DNA from 3 places in the Paenibacillus physcomitrellae genome. Region 3 is predicted to be linked to each of the others. Evidence: a T-box and tRNA genes for the amino acid it is inferred to sense, from the RefSeq annotation. Region 3 holds a T-box; the other regions hold tRNA genes.
The links. The T-box of region 3 lies ahead of CBE73_RS08925 (valine--tRNA ligase). A T-box ahead of a tRNA ligase gene usually reads a tRNA of that ligase, here a tRNA-Val.

Region 1 (3,265 bases), 530 kb from region 3:
CGCCCTAAGAGATTCGAACTCCTGACCTTTTGATTCGTAGTCAAACGCTCTATCCAGCTGAGCTAAGGGCGCACATATGGAGCGGACGACGGGAATCGAACCCGCGACCCTCGCCTTGGCAAGGCGATGCTCTACCGCTGAGCCACGTCCGCATATATGGTGCGCGTGGAGGGACTTGAACCCCCACGTCAAAGACGCTAGATCCTAAGTCTAGTGCGTCTGCCAATTCCGCCACACGCGCACATTAGGCCTTAACCTTAGTTAAAGGCTTATATACTAACTTCGATTTCGTTGTTTTTTCATTTAACTTATCTCGTTAGCGACAAGAATGATCTTACCATACCAAGTTAATTAGAGTCAAGCATTTCTCCAAAAAAAATTAAAAAAGTTTTTTTGCATGTATTTATCCCTTTATTTAAGGGCCTTAAATGGATAAATTATTGACTGTCTGCTTAGCGAACCTGCGTTCAATTCTGGAGTTCTATCATCTGTATAAAGTCTGACCATCCTCTCTGTTTAGGACGTTTCAGTAAAGCGTGATCTCTACTCCGCAATCGTTCTAAGATCGTGCAGATGGCTTTGAGGCTGCATTCTACTTCTTTAAGACGCATTCTACTTCCTTGAGACTGCATTTTACTGCTTTGACACTGCACTCCTCCAGCTGCCTCTTACAGCCCGTTTAAAGATCTGCAGATACATAACCTCCCCCCTTTAAAGAGTGCTGCAGCCTTACGCAAGGTTCAAATCTCCACAGCGCTACATTTCTTTAGAGAAGGAGATTCTTTGATGGGTGGGATTCTTTAGCAAACAGAGATACTTTAGCGACAAAGATACTGACCTCTATGGATTCCTCCTGCCTTGTTGGCTCCAGTAAGCCCTGGCTTGGCCTGTGAGCCTTTCAGCCGTTCCTCTCTTCCATCCTTCCTTCTTCCCTCTTCCGAGCCAAATCAGCTTATATTGAAGGCTACAGGGCCTTTAACTAAAGTTATATCCGTCTCCAATTACAACTAACAATACAAATAACTACACAAACAATAACGTTGCCTTTCGTGGCCTATATCATCATGTCCTAACTAATTGTTTTCGACTGCCTGGATTTTGGGAACCAGGGTCATGTTCTAGCTTCTTTTATTAATAAAAAAAACACTCTCCGTTACCGGAAAGCGGTCAGTAAATAAAAAAACTCAAATAAAAAAACATCTTCTTCGCTTCTAGCGAGAACATGTTTCGATGAAATAAAAGTGAGCCATGAAGGACTCGAACCTTCGACACCCTGATTAAAAGTCAGGTGCTCTACCAACTGAGCTAATGGCTCGTAAATGGCTGGGGATATAGGATTCGAACCTATGCATGACGGAGTCAAAGTCCGTTGCCTTACCGCTTGGCTAATCCCCAACATTAAAGCTATGTAACTTGTCCAATTATTATTAAAAATATGGTGGAGGCTGAGGGGATCGAACCCCCGACCCTCTGCTTGTAAGGCAGATGCTCTCCCAGCTGAGCTAAGCCTCCGAAAATATGGTGACCCGTAGGGGATTCGAACCCCTGTTACCTCCGTGAAAGGGAGGTGTCTTAACCCCTTGACCAACGGGCCTTGTAAAATTGAATGGAGCTCTCAACCGGGATCGAACCGGTGACCTCATCCTTACCATGGATGCACTCTACCTACTGAGCTATGAGAGCATATGGCTCCCCGAACAGGACTCGAACCTGTGACAACTCGATTAACAGTCGAGTGCTCTACCAACTGAGCTATCAGGGAATATGTAATAAGTTTCGCTTGGCGGCGTCCTACTCTCCCAGGACCCTGCGGTCCAAGTACCATCGGCGCTGGAGGGCTTAACGGTCGTGTTCGGGATGGGTACGTGTGGAACCCCTCCGCCATCGCCACCAAACGATTCAAGTGTTTGATCACTTGAAAACTGGATACGAAACAATCAATTGCGATTAGATCTATTTGGATAAGCCCTCGACCGATTAGTACTGGTCAGCTCCATGCATTGCTGCACTTCCACCCCCAGCCTATCTACCTCGTCGTCTTCAAGGGGTCTTACTAGTTGGGAAATCTCATCTTGAGGGGGGCTTCACGCTTAGATGCTTTCAGCGCTTATCCCTTCCGCACTTAGCTACCCAGCTGTGCTCCTGGCGGAACAACTGGTGCACCAGCGGTGCGTCCATCCCGGTCCTCTCGTACTAAGGACAGCTCCTCTCAAATTTCCTACGCCCACGACAGATAGGGACCGAACTGTCTCACGACGTTCTGAACCCAGCTCGCGTACCGCTTTAATGGGCGAACAGCCCAACCCTTGGGACCTACTTCAGCCCCAGGATGCGATGAGCCGACATCGAGGTGCCAAACCTCCCCGTCGATGTGGACTCTTGGGGGAGATAAGCCTGTTATCCCCAGGGTAGCTTTTATCCGTTGAGCGATGGCCCTTCCATGCGGTACCACCGGATCACTAAGCCCGACTTTCGTCCCTGCTCGACTTGTCAGTCTCGCAGTCAAGCTCCCTTTTGCCTTTGCACTCTTCGAATGATTTCCAACCATTCTGAGGGAACCTTGGGGCGCCTCCGTTACTCTTTAGGAGGCGACCGCCCCAGTCAAACTGCCCACCTGACACTGTCCCCATGCCCGATCAGGGCACCAGGTTAGAACTCCGATACGATCAGGGTGGTATCCCAACGGCGCCTCCAAGGAAGCTTGCGCTCCCTCTTCCTAGGCTCCCACCTATCCTGTACAAATCGTATCAAAGTCCAATATCAAGCTGCAGTAAAGCTCCATGGGGTCTTTCCGTCTTGTCGCGGGTAACCTGCATCTTCACAGGTATTAAAATTTCACCGGATCTCTCGTTGAGACAGCGCCCAAGTCGTTACGCCATTCGTGCGGGTCAGAATTTACCTGACAAGGAATTTCGCTACCTTAGGACCGTTATAGTTACGGCCGCCGTTTACTGGGGCTTCAGTTCATAGCTTCGGGTTACCCCTAACCACTCCCCTTAACCTTCCAGCACCGGGCAGGCGTCAGCCCGTATACTTCGCCTTACGGCTTCGCACAGACCTGTGTTTTTGCTAAACAGTCGCTTGGGCCTTTTCACTGCGGCCCCCTCGGGCTATTCACCCTACCGAGGCACCCCTTCTCCCGAAGTTACGGGGTCATTTTGCCGAGTTCCTTAACGAGAGTTCTTCCGCGCGCCTTAGAATTCTCTTCTCGCCTACCTGTGTCGGTTTACGGTACGGGCACCTTCACCTGGCTAGAGGCTTTTCT
Region 2 (3,265 bases), 990 kb from region 3:
GAAGGTTAAGGGGAGTGGTTAGGGGTAACCCGAAGCTATGAACTGAAGCCCCAGTAAACGGCGGCCGTAACTATAACGGTCCTAAGGTAGCGAAATTCCTTGTCAGGTAAATTCTGACCCGCACGAATGGCGTAACGACTTGGGCGCTGTCTCAACGGCCGATCCGATGAAATTGTAATACCTGTGAAGATGCAGGTTACCCGCGACAAGACGGAAAGACCCCCTGGAGCTTTACTGCAGCTTGATATTGGACTTTGATACGATTTGTACAGGATAGGTGGGAGCCTAGGAAGAGGGAGCGCCAGCTTCCTTGGAGGCGCCGTTGGGATACCACCCTGATCGTATCGGAGTTCTAACCTGGTGCCCTGATCGGGCATGGGGACAGTGTCAGGTGGGCAGTTTGACTGGGGCGGTCGCCTCCTAAAGAGTAACGGAGGCGCCCCAAGGTTCCCTCAGAATGGTTGGAAATCATTCGAAGAGTGCAAAGGCAAAAGGGAGCTTGACTGCGAGACTGACAAGTCGAGCAGGGACGAAAGTCGGGCTTAGTGATCCGGTGGTACCGCATGGAAGGGCCATCGCTCAACGGATAAAAGCTACCCTGGGGATAACAGGCTTATCTCCGCCAAGAGTCCACATCGACGGGGAGGTTTGGCACCTCGATGTCGGCTCATCGCATCCTGGGGCTGCAGTAGGTCCCAAGGGTTGGGCTGTTCGCCCATTAAAGCGGTACGCGAGCTGGGTTCAGAACGTCGTGAGACAGTTCGGTCCCTATCTGTCGTGGGCGTAGGAAATTTGAGAGGAGCTGTCCTTAGTACGAGAGGACCGGGATGGACGCACCGCTGGTGCACCAGTTGTTCCGCCAGGAGCACAGCTGGGTAGCTAAGTGCGGAAGGGATAAGCGCTGAAAGCATCTAAGCGTGAAGCCTCCCTCACGATGAGATTTCCCAATTTAGTAAGACCCCTTGAAGACGACGAGGTAGATAGGCTGGGGGTGGAAGTGCAGCAATGCATGGAGCTGACCAGTACTAATCGGTCGAGGGCTTATCCAAATAGATCTAATCGCAATTGATTGTTTCGTATCCAGTTTTCAAGGATCAATCTTGAATGCTGACTTTTGGAGAGATACCCAAGTGGCTATAAGGGGACCCTCTGCTAAGGGGTTAGACTGCGTAAGTGGTGCGAGGGTTCGAATCCCTCTCTCTCCGCCATTGTACAAGCATTCAGATGGTTCATTAATATGGCGGTGTAGCTCAGCTGGCTAGAGCGTACGGTTCATACCCGTGAGGTCGGGGGTTCGATCCCCTCCGCCGCTACCAATTTTAATATTTGTATATGGAGGCTTAGCTCAGCTGGGAGAGCATCTGCCTTACAAGCAGAGGGTCGGGGGTTCGATCCCCTCAGCCTCCACCATATACGCCGGTGTAGCTCAACTGGTAGAGCAACTGACTTGTAATCAGTAGGTTGGGGGTTCAAGTCCTCTCGCCGGCACCAGAAATAATATTGCGGAACCGTGGTGTAGAGGCCTAACATGCCTGCCTGTCACGCAGGAGACCGCGGGTTCGAATCCCGTCGGTTCCGCCATTATTATGAATTGTATAGTTCCACAGTGAAGTGGGAAGGATACAAACTCCACCACTTTATTTTTTTGACCAAATCCGTGGCTCGGTAGCTCAGTCGGTAGAGCAGAGGACTGAAAATCCTCGTGTCGGCGGTTCGATTCCGTCCCGAGCCACCATTTCTAAAACTGAATATGCCGTTGTAGCTCAACTGGTAGAGCAACTGACTTGTAATCAGTAGGTTGGGGGTTCAAGTCCTCTCGACGGCACCATTTATTGTGGAGGCTTAGCGAAGTGGCCAAACGCATCAGACTGTAAATCTGCTCCCTTACGGGTTCGGTGGTTCGAATCCATCAGCCTCCACCAGTTTTAAGAGCCATTAGCTCAGTTGGTAGAGCACCTGACTTTTAATCAGGGTGTCGAAGGTTCGAGTCCTTCATGGCTCATCCGCTGTACAAAAGACCGTTAACTATATGTTAACGGTCTTTTGTTATTTTCCGATAATGCCGGTAAGTGGCTGGTGTATGGAACAGAATAGCAGACGTACTCTATCTTGGAACTCTTTAATGAAGCTTCAGTTCGGTTCGTTCCTATGGTTTTGTATTAAAAGCATGACCGAAATAGGAAGCTGGCATATCCATGTGATACAATCGATTTAAGGTTTAAGGTTTAAGGTTTAAGGTTTAAGGTTTAAGGTTTAAGGTTTAAGGTTTAAGCTAGCTCTAGTATTTAAGTCGAAGACTAAACGCAACTTAGATTAATGATTCAGGCTGGGAGAGATTCCGATATGAACATGATTGATTTAAGACACAGAATTGAACAGATCATCGACGCTCCTCTAATCGAAAACTCAATCCCCTTGCACAAATGGTTGGAGCTTGGAGGAAATGAAAGCCGGCAGATTGGGGTTCCTCTGGTGATAGATGGAGTGCGCTGCTGGCCGTGGGCTTTCAGTGAAGAGTATGTAAACGTATGGGAGATTGAGCCGGTGAGTCTTCAGGACTCGGAAAGTCAGCTGATTGAATTGCTTCTGCAGACGGCAGCTAATCAGATCCGCCCGTCACAGGGTGATAAAGATAATGAGGAAGCGGCTGTACTGGAACTTGGTGCCTGGCTTCGCGCCCAGTTAAAAGAAGAAATTCCTCAGCAAATGATTCCGGAGCGGTTTGTTTTGAAAAAGCGGTTATCCGAATCCAGTGTTCCGTTTCTGTTAAGCAGTGAGAGCCGGACGAAACCACATATGCAGTATCAGAAGCTGAACAAGCTGCTGAAAAGTTATTTTGGTTCGGATTTGCTTCTCATTCCGGTCGAAGAACAGGAGTGGCTGATTCTGGTTGGTGAAAGCCAGCTTGAGGACCTGCGTCAAGTCAGCGAAGAAAGCCGTGAGGCGGAACGTGCGATGTTGGACGATCTTGGGCAGGGGGTTTATGAGCTGATTGCCAATGAGTGGGTCGGCAACTTTCATATCTCCGTGGCCCAGCCGGTTATACCTGAACAGAGTCTGGTGGAAGTCACCGAACTGCTCCGCGAGACCTTGATTCTGGGAAAAATATTTCATGTATCTGAGCAGATCCATCTGCCATGGACTTTTCATCTGGAACGTCTGGTTTACAGCATTCCAGATAAGCAACGCAAGCAGTTTATGGCCCGTACGGACATTGCGATGGGGATCTTTAACGATCCGGAGACGCTGTCGACGCTCGAAACTT
Region 3 (3,265 bases):
ACGAGGCTCAGGTTGAACAGGAAGTAGCCAATGTATCTGGAGAAGCAGGAGCGAATGCAGAGGAGCAGCTAGGGGAGCAGGTGACAGGCGGAGCTTCCAATGAATCTTGGTTTGCGGCCGGCAGTCAGGAATCTGAGCGTTTCGGACAAGATGATACGGCCAATCAGTTTGCTCAAACCGATCATGAGAATCTGAACCCAGGTTTCGGAGTTGTTTCGTCCATCCCGGCCAGAGAGGAAGAGGCCGGCCTGCCAGGCAACAGCTTTGCTTCGTTAGCTACTCCTGAGCTGCAGCGGACAGAAGAGCAGCAGACTGCCTCTGACACATGGTTTAGTTTTGAAGACGGTCAAGCATCGGAGACCCAGGCTCCGGCTTTCTCGTCCGCGGATGAAGCTGTGCCGCGTGAACAAGCGGAGGTTCAGGTTTGGAACATCAGCAGCCAGCAGGCAGAGACGGCTGTACAATCGGCTTTCTCCAACATAGCCGACTCGGAGCCGGTACAGGCTGAAGAAACCCGGCATGAGGAACAGGCACCGGCTGCCTCAGAGGAATCCGAGAAGCAACCAGCTCCCGACAATCAGGTTCCTGCCGAAGAGAATTCGGCGATTGAGAATGCTCCGGGACCGGAGAATAGCCAGCTGCCGGAATCAGAGATTGATCAATTGGAGGAGAAACCTCAGGAGCTGAAGATTGCACTCGGCACCAAGAACAAGACTATTCCGGAGAAGGAGGGCCATTTCGGCTTCAGCCAGCTGCTGAATTCCTCCAAGGCACCAACCGTTTCGGAAGAAACGGAGATCCTTGTACCCGAGGAGCCTTCACCGGAATCGCTGCAGGCTGAACGGGAGGAACGGCAGTGGAAACAGGCCTTTATCTCTAATCTGAACGAGGAGACTCCTTTCAGGAAGGTACGGATGGTCATTGTTCAGCGAGAAGAGACCATCGACGAAATTGCCGATCGTTACAGTATGAGCGCTCGGGAGCTGCTGCTTCACAACCGGCTGTCGGAACAAACGATTGAGGAAGGCCAAGTGTTATATCTGCCTTGATATCCGCAAATCTTGTCAGGTTTCCGCGTCTCGGCATTGACTATAGGGAACAAGAAAGTTATGATGGACTATAGTCAAAGACGATGACCGGGAATAGTAGACGGTATGCCTTTCAGAGAGCGGAATTGTTTGCTGTGAGATTCCGCAGGACACAGCTGGCCGAAGTCGCCCGTTAGTTGCCTGTTTGAAGTCCTGACCACGTCAGGGTTAGATCAGGCCGGCTCGCATCCGTTAACCTGCGCTGAAGTGTCGTTTGAATCTGCCGGATTCTGCTTTGTCTTAACCTCGGTTGAAACTTAAAGCATGGCCGTTTGCCTATTCAATCGAAACAAAGGTGGTACCGCGAGAGATCAAGCCTTTCGTCCTTTGAGACGAAAGGCTTTTTTGTATTTCTACAACATTATCTTCGAAACATTCTAGGAGGGTAATCCAAACATGACTGAGGAACAAAAAACACCAGCCTCGGCGGAAATGCCGACAACTTATGAGCCGAAAGCGGCGGAGCAGAAATGGTACCGCTACTGGATGGACAATGAATTTTTTAAAGCAGGTCAGCGTATGGACGCTGAGCCGTACACGATCGTTATTCCCCCGCCAAACGTGACGGGTATGCTGCATATCGGCCATGCGCTGGATTTTACACTGCAGGATATTCTGGTTCGCACCAAACGCATGCAGGGTTATGATGCTTTGTGGCTTCCGGGCTCCGACCATGCAGGTATTGCAACTCAAACCAAAGTAGAGCAGAAGCTGCGTGAACAGGGCGTATCCCGCTATGATCTGGGACGCGAGAAATTCCTGGAGAAAGTATGGGAATGGAAAGACCAATACGCTGAAACCATTCATGAGCAGTGGGCTAAAATGGGCTTCTCCCTGGACTATTCACGCGAGCGTTTCACGCTGGATGAAGGCTTGTCGGCTGCGGTACGCGAAGTATTCGTTAAGCTGTATGAGAAGGGCCTGATTTACCGCGGCAAAAAGATCATCAACTGGGACCCGGCGGCGCGTACGGCGTTGTCCGATATTGAGGTTGAATATAAAGAAGTAACCGGTGCCTTGTACCACCTGCAATATCCGCTTAAAGACGGCAGCGGCTCTATTACTGTAGCTACTACCCGACCGGAGACGATGCTGGGTGATACAGCCGTAGCTGTACATCCGGAAGACGAACGCTACAAGGACATGATTGGCAAAACGCTGGTTTTGCCGATCATTGGCCGCGAAATTCCGATTATTGCTGACGAATACGTAGAGAAAGACTTCGGCAGCGGAGCGGTAAAAATTACGCCTGCGCACGATCCGAACGACTTTGAAGTCGGCCTGCGCCACAATCTGCCGCAAATCATCGTCATGGACGAATCCGGCACGATGAACGAAGAAGCCGGCAGATACCAAGGGCTGGACCGTGCTGTTGCGCGCAAGCAAATCGTCAATGACCTGAAGGAACAAGGCGTTCTGATCCGCATTGAGGAGCATGTGCACCAGGTCGGCCACAGCGAACGCTCCGGCGCCGTTGTTGAGCCTTATTTGTCCACGCAATGGTTCGTGGCGATGCAGCCGCTGGCTGAAGCCGCCATCAACGCCCAGAAAGCCGGCGAAGGCGTCAACTTTGTGCCTGAACGGTTTGAAAGAACTTATCTGAACTGGATTGAAAATGTCCGCGACTGGTGTATTTCCCGCCAGCTGTGGTGGGGACATCGTATCCCGGCGTGGTATTCTAACGAAACCGGCGAATTTGTAGTGGCTAAGGACGAAGCGGAAGCTCGCGCCAAACTGGGCACCGACGACATCCGTCAGGACGAAGACGTGCTGGATACGTGGTTCAGTTCTGCGCTTTGGCCGTTCTCCACGCTTGGCTGGCCGGATGAGGATAACGAAGATTTCAAACGTTATTATCCGACGAACGTGCTTGTTACCGGCTACGACATCATTTATTTCTGGGTAGCCCGGATGATCTTCCAAGGCATCGAATTCACTGGAAAAATGCCGTTTAAAGACGTTCTGATGCACGGTCTCGTTCGCGACAGCGAAGGACGCAAAATGTCCAAATCGCTCGGCAACGGCGTAGATCCGCTTGAAGTCATCGAGAAATACGGCACGGACGCCATGCGTTATATGATCTCTACAAGCAGTACGCCTGGCCAGGATCTGCGTTTCCGCTGGGAGCGCGTAGAGCAGGCCCGCAACTTCGCCAACAAGATCTGGAACGCATCCCG

Region 1: it encodes a tRNA-Val, which carries the amino acid that the T-box ahead of CBE73_RS08925 (valine--tRNA ligase) is inferred to sense. The anticodon was not compared.
Region 2: it encodes a tRNA-Val, which carries the amino acid that the T-box ahead of CBE73_RS08925 (valine--tRNA ligase) is inferred to sense. The anticodon was not compared.

Annotation. Positions count from the first base shown of each region.
Region 1 is NZ_CP022584.1:2,500,855-2,504,119, forward strand. Features, by position in the region: tRNA gene CBE73_RS11375 (tRNA-Arg) at 1-72, opposite strand, end outside; tRNA gene CBE73_RS11380 (tRNA-Gly) at 78-152, opposite strand; tRNA gene CBE73_RS11385 (tRNA-Leu) at 158-241, opposite strand; tRNA gene CBE73_RS11390 (tRNA-Lys) at 1,243-1,315, opposite strand; tRNA gene CBE73_RS11395 (tRNA-Gln) at 1,321-1,395, opposite strand; tRNA gene CBE73_RS11400 (tRNA-Val) at 1,437-1,512, opposite strand; tRNA gene CBE73_RS11405 (tRNA-Glu) at 1,520-1,594, opposite strand; tRNA gene CBE73_RS11410 (tRNA-Thr) at 1,608-1,683, opposite strand; tRNA gene CBE73_RS11415 (tRNA-Asn) at 1,687-1,762, opposite strand; rRNA gene rrf (5S ribosomal RNA) at 1,779-1,895, opposite strand; rRNA gene CBE73_RS11425 (23S ribosomal RNA) at 1,958-3,265, opposite strand, start outside.
Region 2 is NZ_CP022584.1:2,955,205-2,958,469, reverse strand. Features, by position in the region: rRNA gene CBE73_RS13440 (23S ribosomal RNA) at 1-1,049, shown strand, start outside; tRNA gene CBE73_RS13435 (tRNA-Ser) at 1,117-1,208, shown strand; tRNA gene CBE73_RS13430 (tRNA-Met) at 1,240-1,316, shown strand; tRNA gene CBE73_RS13425 (tRNA-Val) at 1,335-1,410, shown strand; tRNA gene CBE73_RS13420 (tRNA-Thr) at 1,416-1,491, shown strand; tRNA gene CBE73_RS13415 (tRNA-Asp) at 1,505-1,581, shown strand; tRNA gene CBE73_RS13410 (tRNA-Phe) at 1,660-1,735, shown strand; tRNA gene CBE73_RS13405 (tRNA-Thr) at 1,753-1,828, shown strand; tRNA gene CBE73_RS13400 (tRNA-Tyr) at 1,837-1,922, shown strand; tRNA gene CBE73_RS13395 (tRNA-Lys) at 1,930-2,002, shown strand; gene CBE73_RS13390 (PucR family transcriptional regulator) at 2,344-3,265, shown strand, end outside.
Region 3 is NZ_CP022584.1:1,966,725-1,969,989, reverse strand. Features, by position in the region: gene CBE73_RS21905 (LysM peptidoglycan-binding domain-containing protein) at 1-1,049, shown strand, start outside; T-box leader at 1,124-1,419, shown strand; gene CBE73_RS08925 (valine--tRNA ligase) at 1,485-3,265, shown strand, end outside.